Regions from separate parts of the Arthrobacter nitrophenolicus genome, predicted to be linked through region 2. Evidence: riboswitches for the same ligand, from Rfam matches in the RefSeq annotation. Region 2 holds a riboswitch; the other holds the start of a gene.

Region 1 (4,878 bases), 1.3 Mb from region 2:
GTGTCGTTGGCGGGAACCCAGCGTCCGGCGTCCACCACGTAGTCCCAGCCGAGCCCGTCCCGGCGCAGCTTGGCGATCCCGGCCAGGAGCCGCTCGGCATCCTCCAGCCGGGAACCCACGCCGAAGCTGGCGCGGAGCGAACCGGAAGGCAGGCCCAGCCGCTTCAGCAGGGGGTGTGCGCAGAAGCGCCCGTCCCGGAGGCCCACGCCGTGCTCGGCCGAGAGGTACGCAGCCACCAGGCCGGCGTCGTAGCCCTCAACGGAGAAGTTGACTACACCGATGGTGTCCGTGTCCGGGTTGGTGTCCTTGAAGATCTGGTGCACCGTGACGCCGTCGATCTCCTGCAGGCCCTCCACCAGGAAGGAACGGATGGCGGACTCGTGCGCGTGCCAGCGTTCCTGGTCCAGGCCCGCGATGACCTGGGTGGCCTTGGCCAGCGTGGCGGCACCCAGGACGTTGGGGGAGCCGCCCTCGTGGCGGGCCGGTCCGGTTGCCCAGCTGACGCCGTCGAGCCTGGCTTCCTTGACGGCGCCGCCGCCGGCAAGGTGGGGGGTCCCGGCGTCGAGCCAGTCCGGCCTGCCCACCAGGACGCCGGCGCCGAAGGGCGCGTACAGCTTGTGGCCGGAGAAGGCGACGTAATCGACGTCGTCCGCGCTGATGTTGATGCGCCGGTGCGGCGCCAGCTGGGCCGCGTCCACCACGATGCGGGCCCCGTGCTGGTGGGCCAGGGCAGCAAGGGCTCGGACCGGCAGGATCTCGCCCGTGACGTTGGAGGCACCCGTGATGGCCAGCAGGCTGACGCCACCCTGTTCCAGTTCGGCGCGCACGGCGTCGATGGTGCCGGCGATGGTGTCGGCAGCAACGATGCTGCGGTGGGGAACGCCCTGCCACGGCAGGAGGTTGGCGTGGTGCTCGATGTCCAGGTACAGGACGTCGCCGGCGGGCCGGCCGTCGGTGAGGGGCAGGCAGCCGGCCAGCAGGTTGAGCGAGTCCGTGGTGTTCCGCGTGAAGATCACGGAGTCGTCCGGGCGGCCGCCCACGAAGTCGCGGACGATGCTGCGGGCGTTTTCGTAGACCGAGGTGCTGATCTGGGACGCGTAGCCGGCACCGCGGTGGACGCTGGCATAGAAGGGCAGGATCTCGTTCAGGTAGGCGGAGACCACCGAGAGGGCGGGGGCCGAAGCGCCATAGTCGAGGTTCGCGTAGCGGATGTGGCCGCCCGAAATCAGCGGTGCCTGGATTTCCGCTCCGGTGACGGCTGCAAGCGGACGGCCGGCCAGCGCCTGGCGCTCGTCGAAGACGGATTCGGCGGTAATGGCGGCGTTGGGGGAGACGGTGGCAGTTGTCACAGAGACCTCACTTCAAAACAGGACTCCGGTATCAAGGGAATCCGCGCTTGCCGCATCCGCTCCGGACCGGCCTGGTCGTCACCCGGGGCACCCCACCGCGAATGGAGGGTTGCCGGCCAGCAAACCGGGGTTTTGCGCTGGCACTCGTGACCTGGTTAAGAGCGTAGAACATGGGGCGGCCAGGACTGAAGCCGGCGCAATTGTTAAGGCTTTTGTTACGTGCGGATGGAAATCTCGCCTTTCGGCGAAGAACACGACGGCGGACACCTCCTTCCGGAGGTATCCGCCGTCGTTTGTTCGGTTGCCGGGGTCTTTAGAGCAGGTCGTCCAAACCCGGGTTCAGCCGCTGCAGCACTTCCGAGTGCAGGATGGAGTTGGTGGCCAGGGCGTTACCGCCGAAGGGGCCGTCCTCACCCTCCAACGAGGTGAAGCGTCCGCCGGCCTCCACCACGATCGGCACCAGGGCTGCCATGTCGTACAGGTTCAGCTCCGGCTCGCAGGCGATATCCACCGAGCCCTCGGCCACCATGCAGTAGGACCAGAAGTCGCCGTAGGCGCGGGTCCGCCACACCGACTCGGTGAGCCCCAGGAACTCGTCCAGGTTTCCCCGCTCCTTCCAGCCGGAGAGGCTTGAGTAGGACAGCGAAGCGTCGGACAGGCTGGAAACGTTGGAGACCCGGAGCCTGGTGGCCGCGGCGAGTGAACGCCCCATGTAGGCGCCCATGCCCTTGGCGGCCCACCACCGCTTGCCGAGGGCCGGGGCGCTGACGACGCCGACCACCGGCTCGCCCTCGTCGACGAGGGCGATCAGGGTGGCCCAGACAGGGACGCCGCGGACGAAGTTCTTGGTCCCGTCGATGGGGTCGATGATCCAGCGGCGCGAGCCGTGGCCGGTACTGCCGAACTCCTCACCCAGGACCGCGTCGCGCGGACGGGAGCGGGAGAGCTGGCCGCGGATGGCTTCCTCGGCGGCCTTGTCCGCGTCGGTGACCGGCGTCAGGTCGGGCTTGGTCTCCACGTGGAGGTCCAGTGCCTTGAAGCGGCTCATGGTCTGGTCATCCACGGAGTCGGCCAGGACATGGGCCAGGCGCAGGTCATCGTTGTAGCTCGAAGCGGGTTGGATCATGGTTCCAAACTACCGTCTGCAGGCAGTTCTGCTGGGAGATCGGCGTTGTCAGTTGACGCTGCCGAGCTCCTTTGCCTCCTGCGCTTCCTCCCGCGGATCCGCTCCGAGCAACCGGCGCAGCGAGGCCAGCCGCGCTTCTCCGGTGGGTCCGGCATGGCCCGCGGCGACCCATTCATCCAGGCCGCAGTTAACGGCAGTTGCCGTGTGCTTGCAGCCGCGTTCGCAGGCGTCGGTGCCGGGTGAGAGGTCGGGGAAGGACCGCAGGATCCGGTCCGGGTCCACATGCGCCAGGCCGAACGAACGGATGCCGGGGGTGTCGATGATCCAGCTGCCCGGCGGGGCGTCCACCAGCCGCAGGGCCAGGGCGGACGACGACGTGTGCCGGCCCCTGCCGGTGACCGCGTTGACGCCGCCGGTGGCCCGCTCGGCTCCCGTGAGCGCGTTGACCATTGTTGACTTGCCGACACCGGAGTGTCCGAGCATGACGGTGACCTTGCCGTCCAGGTAGGACCGGAGCGCGGCAACTGCCGCGCTGTCCAGCCGGGCGGACAGGCCGTCGTCGGAGCGGGCGTCGATGCCGGACGCCTGGGTGTCGGCGGTGCGGCTGATGATCACGGGAAGGTCGAGGTGCGTGTAGTTGGACAGGAGCTCCGCTGGATCCTTGACGTCCGCCTTGGTCACGAGCAGGACCGGGTCGATGCCGGCGTCGTAGGCCGCCACCAGTGCGCGGTCGATGAAGCCCGTGCGGGGTTCCGGGTTGGCGGCGGCCACCACGATCACCAGCTGGTCGGCATTGGCCACCACGGCCCGCTCCACCGGATCCGTGTCGTCGGCGCTGCGCCGCAGGAGGGTTTTGCGGTCCTGGATCCGCACCAGCCGGGCCAGGGTATCGGGGTCGCCGGAGACGTCCCCCACGAGGGAAACGAAGTCGCCCGCCACCACGGGGGAGCGGCGCAGTTCCCGGGCCCGGGCGGCGATAACCGTACGCTCGTTCGCGGAGTCCTCGCCCACCACGGCCGTGTATCGCCCCCGGTCAACGGTGATGATCCGACCGGTCACGGCGTCGTCGTGGCTGGGACGGTCCTTGGTGCGGGGCCTGGAACCCTTCTTGTTGGGCCGGATCCGGACGTCCGATTCGTCCCAGGAGTCAGTGCGCCTGGCCACCGCTAGCCTTCCGCCCCGGTGCGGGCCTCCTGCTGCGGGGCACCGCCCTGGGCGAGCATGTCCGCCCAGATCCGGGGGAACTCGGGCATGGTTTTCGCCGTGGTGGCGATGTCCTCCACCTGCACTCCTTCCACCGCCAGGCCCAGGATTGCCCCTGCAGTGGCCATGCGGTGGTCAGCGTAGCTGTGCACGACGCCGGCATGCAGCGGGGCGGGCCGGATCACCAGGCCGTCGCTGGTTTCCTCGGCATCACCGCCCAGGCGGTTGATTTCCGTGACCAGCGCGGCCAGCCGGTCCGTTTCGTGCCCGCGCAGGTGGGCGATCCCGGTGAGCCGGGACGGGCCCGACGCCAGCGCGCAGAGCGCCGCTACCGTGGGTGCCAGTTCGCTGGTGTCGGCGAAGTGGGCGCCCTTGATTTCCGGGCCGCCCGTGACCGTGAGGACGCCATCCTCCAGTGTCACTGTGGCGCCCATCTCGGTCAGGATGTTGCGCCACAGGTCACCCACCTGCTGGGTCTCCTCCGGCCAGCCGGGAATCCGGACAGTCCCGCCAGAAGCCAGCGCTGCCGCGAGGAAGGGACCGGCGTTGGAGAGGTCCTGCTCAATCCGCTGGTCGAAAGCGCGGATGGGACCAGGTTGGACAACCCAGTGGTTGGGCACCGAGTCGTCAACCTGGACCCCCGCCCCGCGGAGGACGGCGACCGTCATGTTGATGTGGTCCAGGCTGGGTACCGGCTTGCCCACGTGCTCAAGATGCAGGCCTTCCGTGAACCGTGCCCCCACCAGGAGGAGCGCCGAGACGAACTGGGAGGACGCGCTGGCATCGATCACCAGGTGCCCGCCACGGACCTCTCCGCTGCCTTCCACCACGAACGGAAGCGACGACGGCGTGCCCCCATCCTCGGCGGATACCGCCACCCCCAGTGCCCTCAGCGCCTCGATGATGGTTCCCATCGGACGCTTGCGTGCGTGCGGGTCGCCGTCGAACACGCTGGCGCCGTTTCGAAGCGCCGCGATGGGCGGAACGAAGCGCATGACCGTGCCGGCCAGGCCGCAGTCGATCCTGGTGAGCGGCTGCTCCGCGTCCTGCCCCAGCGGGATTACTTCGAGGTCCGGCCCGAATGCGCCGTCGCCCGGCACTTCCGTGATGGTGGCGCCCAGCTGGCGGAGCGCCTCGATCATCAGGGCCGAGTCGCGGGAGTGCAGGGGTGCACGCAGGCGTGACGGTCCGTCGGCCAGC
Region 2 (4,878 bases):
AGGACAAGACGGTTTACGACGACGACGAGATGGGCCTGAGTGCCGAGCTGAAGCTTGAGCAGATTGAGACCCAGACCCGGCCCTGCCTGGAGTACGGCAGCCTGCTGGAGCAGATCAGGGCCGGAAGGATGCTCGCGGACGAGGCCGCGAAGAAACACAACGCCCGCGTTGCCGCGCTTGCCACGTCGCCGCTGGGCCTGAACAGCCACACCACTCCTGATCCGCGCTACGCCAGGATGCTGGAACGCTTCGGGCTGACCGCCCAGGAGCAGCTGACCTGCGGCTTCCACGTCCACACCTTCGTGGAGTCACCCGACGAAGGCGTGGCGGTCCTGGACCGCATCCGCGACAAACTCGCCGTGCTCACGGCGCTGAGCGCCAACTCGCCGTTCTGGAACGGGCTGGAGACAGGTTTTGAAAGCTACCGGACCCAGGCCTGGAACCGCTGGCCAACCGCGGGGCCGGCCGGCATCTACGGCACCTACCCCGCCTACCGCCGGCTGGTCACGAGGCTGCTGGACACGGGCGTGATGCTGGACGAAGGGATGATCTATTTTGATGCCCGGCTGTCCCGCAACCATCCCACCGTGGAGGTGCGGGTTGCGGACGTCTGCCTGCGCGCCGACGACGCCGCCCTCCTTGCCGTCCTGGTCCGTGCCCTCGTGGAGACCGCCGGCCGGGAGTGGCGCGAAGGCGTCGACCCTGCACCGGTTCCGACCGCGCTGCTGAGGATGGCGTCCTGGCAGGCGAGCAGTGGAGGGCTCGGCGGGGAACTGCTGGACTTCGGAAGCTTCCGGCCCGCGCCCGCGCCTGACGTGGCGCGCGCCCTGGTGGACTACCTCGCGCCGGTGCTCGAGGAGCAGGGTGAGCTCGACCTGGCGCGGCAGGGCGTAGAGGCGATCATCGCGCGCGGCACAGGGGCAGCGGAACAACGCCGGGTCCATGACCAGGAGCTGGCGGGACCGCCGCCTGAGGACATGGGGTTCGGTGCCGTAGTGAGGCACGCCGTGAACGTCACCATGCGCGGCAACCTTGACCTCTCCGAAGTCGATGCCGTTCCCGACCTGCTGCGGGTGCGGCAGGCCTAGCCGGACGGCAGCCGTGGCGTTAGGGAAGGCCACGTGCCATACTCGGCGCGTGGCGCCGTCGTACTCTTTCCATGCCGAGCTTTGGCTCTATCCCGGCGAAGCGGGATGGCACTTCCTCACGCTGCCGCCGGACGTGGCGGACGACATTGCGGAGCAAAGCGAAGCCGGGAACAAGGCCTTCGGCTCGGTCAAGGTCGCGGTGGAGATCGGCGGCCACCGCTGGGAGACGTCCATCTTCCCGGACAACAAGATGGGCTCATACCTGCTGCCCGTCAAGAAGGCTGTCCGGGACAAAGCGCGGATCAGGGCGGGCGACGCCGTGGACGTCCGGCTGGAGCTCCAGCCGGACGATGTACCGCGGGATAAAAGCTAGATCTGCTTCAGGGCCTGTTCGAGGTCGCGGATCAGGTCGTCGGCATCCTCGAGCCCGACGGACAGGCGCACCACGCCGTCGCTGAGCCCGATGGCAGCCCGCCCCTCCGGCCCCATCGCGCGGTGCGTGGTGGTGGCCGGGTGCGTGATCAGGGACTTCGAGTCGCCCAGGTTGTTGGAGATGTCGATGATCCGCAGCCCGTCCAGCAGCGCGAAGGCGGCTTCCTTGCCCGAGCGGCCGCCGGAGGGGGCAAGTTCCAGGGTGAGCACCGTGCCGCCGGCACGCATCTGCTTCGCTGCGAGGTCGTACTGCGGGTGGGACTTCAGCAGCGGGTACTTCACCCAGCTCACGGCAGGCTGCTGCTCCAGCCATTCAGCGAGCCGGAGGGCGGTGGCGGAAGAGTGGTTGACACGCAGCGCCATGGTCTCCAGGCCCTTGGTCAGCACCCACGCGTTGAACGGCGACAGCGACGGGCCGGTGTGGCGCATCAGCTGCTTGACCGGGCCCTCGATGTACTCCTTGGTGCCCAGGATGGCACCGCCCATCACCCGGCCCTGGCCGTCGATGTGCTTGGTGCCCGAGTAGACAATGACGTCCGCGCCCAGCTGGCCGCAGCGCTGGAGCAGGGGAGTGGCAAAGACGTTGTCGACGACGACGGTGGCCCCGGCGGCGTGCGCGAGTTCGCTGACCGCGGCGATGTCCACGATCTCCTGCATCGGGTTGGACGGGGACTCGAAGAAGACGGCGGTGGTGGGCTGGGACAGGGCGGCGCGCCACTGCTCCAGGTCCGGGCCGTCCACGAACACCGTCTCCACGCCCCACCGCGGCAGGATCTCATTCAGGATGACGAAGCAGGAACCGAAGAGCGAACGGGCGGCCACCACGCGGTCCCCGGCAGCCAGCAGGGCGCCCAGGGCGGTGAAGACGGCGGACATGCCGGACGCAGTGGCGAAGCATGCCTCCGTGCCCTCGAGCAGCCGGAGCCGCTCCTGGAAGGTTGCCACGGAGGGGTTGCCGTACCGGGAGTAGACGAAGCGCTCGTCCTCGCCGGTGAAGGCGCGTTCCGCAGCGGCGGCGGATTCGTACACGAAGCCCGAGTTCAGGAAGACCGCTTCGGAGGTTTCCTGGAAGTTGGTGCGATCCAGCCCGCCGCGGACGGCCTGGGTGTCGGGGTTCCAGCCGGCGGCGTCGTTATTGAAGGTCACTTAGTTCTTTCCGAGGTTGGTCGGCAGGCCGCGGTTCTTCCAGCCATTGACGGTCCGTTCGCCGTAGCGGTCCGGATCGCCTTCGAAGCCCTCCAGGACGTTGTAGGAGGTGAAACCGGCCTGCGTCGCGGCGATGGCGGCGGAGATGGAACGCTGGCCGGAGCGGCAGATGAACACCAATTCGGTACTGGAGTCTTCCGGCGCCTGCTGGCTCAGGTCCTTGAGGAAATCCGGGTTGGGAATGCCGCCGGGGAAGGTCCACTGGATGAACAGCGGATCGTTGTCCGTGGCCTTGGTGTCCGGGATGCCGATGTGGGCCCATTCGCCTTCGGTGCGCACGTCCACCAGGATGGCACCCTGCTCAAGCTTGGCCCAGGCTTCCTCCGGCGTCAGGTCTCCTGCGTAGCTCATGCGTGGCCCTCGCCGTCGAACTCGAGGTCCTCGTTGGCTGCTTCCAGGTCGTCAACAGCGGTGGCGACGGCGGCGTCCGCCGAGGCGATGGCGGCGGGCAGGACGACGGCCTGGGCCACGATGACGCTGGTGCCGTTGAAGGCTGCCGCCGGGCTTCCGTGCAGGACGTAGCCTTCGGCGAGCGCGGTGGAGATCCGCTCACAGAATTCACGGTTGTCCGGGCCGCTGATGAGGCGGTAGGACAGCTTTTCTTCGGGGGCGTCGGACACGACGGATCTCCTTCTCTCACGCTTGCAGCTCGAATCGGTCGATATGCCGAGTATTCACCTGAGGCACCCCGCCGCGGAAGGAGGGTTGCCGACCGGCCAGTCAGGGCTTGGCGCCGGTACTCATTACTCCCCAAAAACGTAACATCTGGCACCGGCGGCCGCATCGCCGTTGTCGTCATGTTGCGTAACTGAAGCGGAAACGCTGCCGGGGATGCGGTCGCGGTGCCCTTCCCGGGGGACGGCCGACGGCGGCATTACAGCAGGTGGGAGGGCTTTTTCTATCCCATCGCGGGAGGGGCGGCCCGATACAGTTCTTAGGGGGCAGCGCCCCGCCGTCGAAGATCAGCACTGGGGGTCCCTTTGAACATGCGAACAGCCGCGCCCTGCCGCCTCCGCCTGGCCTGGGCGTTCCTTGCCGCACTTGTTGTTGCATGTGTGGCAGCGGTCCTGTCGGCGGGGCCGGCCCGGGCGGCCGAACCCGCCCCGGATGCAGGGGAGCCGATGCTCGGCGTCGTCCTGGAATGGGGCGAGGACACTGCCGCGGGGTTTGCCGAGCGGCTGGGAGCGTCGCCGGCTGTCTTTGGACACGACATCGCCTTTCCGTACCGGTCCTCCGAGCAGAACGACATCAAGGGCTTCCTTGAACAGTCATCGCTTCAGGGGTCCCACGCCATGCTCACGGTCAAGCCCACCGTGCCGCTGGACCAGATCGACGCCGCGGCTGCCGGATCATTCGCTCGGGAAATCCGCCGGTTGACCGCACAGTTCCAGGGCCAGGTGCTGGTGCGGTTTGCCCCGGACATGAACGCCGGCTGGGTGGAGTGGGGCCAGCAGCCGGCCGCGTACCGGGAGGCGTTCCGGACAGTGTCCGCGGCGTTCAAGGATTCCGGCGACGGCCGGACAGTCATGGTCTGGGAGCCGTTCCTGGGCAAGGATTACCCCTTTGACCGGAACCGGAACGCCCCGGCTCCCGGCAGCGACGGGTTCGAACTGCTGGATACAAACGGCGACGGCGCCTGGGACGGGTCCGACAGCGCCTACGAACCGTACTATCCCGGTGATGACGCCGTGGACTGGGTTGGCCTGACGGCCTTCCACGACGACACTGCCGGCGGCGCGGCCGTCAATACCCTTCCGCGCGCCGGCGAGCTGGCGGAGATGCTGACGGCTTCAGGAGGCGAGAACTTCTACGCCACCTATGCCCAAGGGCGGAACAAACCGTTCCTGCTGCAGACCGCCGCTTTCTACAGCCCGGCCTCCGGCGGCGCATCCGAAGCTGAGATCAAGACCGGCTGGTGGGACCAGGTGGTAGGCACAGCCACCTCGGCGGAGTTTGGCAGGACGGCCGCGGTGGTCTGGGACGAGCGCACCAGCACCAGGGACACCGGCGTGGCCAGCATCGACTGGCTGCTGACCGGCAGCCCGGAGGTTGCCCGGGCGGCGCTGGAACGGCTGGAGGCCTCGCCCCTGGTGACCGGTCCCGTCACGGAAGTGTCCGCCGGCGGCAGCGGTTATGTCCGGGCCAACACGCT

The links. Region 2 has a riboswitch for S-adenosylmethionine ahead of ACJJV6_RS06585 (DUF1737 domain-containing protein). Riboswitches for the same ligand answer to the same signal wherever they lie in the genome.
Region 1: it holds a riboswitch for S-adenosylmethionine, as region 2 does, so the genes downstream of both, ACJJV6_RS00445 (aminotransferase class V-fold PLP-dependent enzyme) here and ACJJV6_RS06585 (DUF1737 domain-containing protein) in region 2, are expected to answer to the same signal.

The regions. Positions count from the first base shown of each region.
Region 1 covers NZ_CP174504.1:92,361-97,238, reverse strand. Annotated here, with positions in the region: gene ACJJV6_RS00445 (aminotransferase class V-fold PLP-dependent enzyme) at 1-1,349, opposite strand, end outside; SAM riboswitch class IV at 1,388-1,501, opposite strand; gene hisN (histidinol-phosphatase) at 1,663-2,475, opposite strand; gene ACJJV6_RS00435 (ribosome small subunit-dependent GTPase A) at 2,524-3,639, opposite strand; gene aroA (3-phosphoshikimate 1-carboxyvinyltransferase) at 3,642-4,878, opposite strand, start outside.
Region 2 covers NZ_CP174504.1:1,394,875-1,399,752, reverse strand. Annotated here, with positions in the region: gene ACJJV6_RS06605 (glutamate--cysteine ligase) at 1-1,088, shown strand, start outside; gene ACJJV6_RS06600 (DUF1905 domain-containing protein) at 1,138-1,461, shown strand; gene ACJJV6_RS06595 (O-succinylhomoserine sulfhydrylase) at 1,458-2,666, opposite strand; gene ACJJV6_RS06590 (rhodanese-like domain-containing protein) at 2,667-3,077, opposite strand; gene ACJJV6_RS06585 (DUF1737 domain-containing protein) at 3,074-3,346, opposite strand; SAM riboswitch class IV at 3,360-3,474, opposite strand; gene opgC (OpgC domain-containing protein) at 3,713-4,878, shown strand, end outside.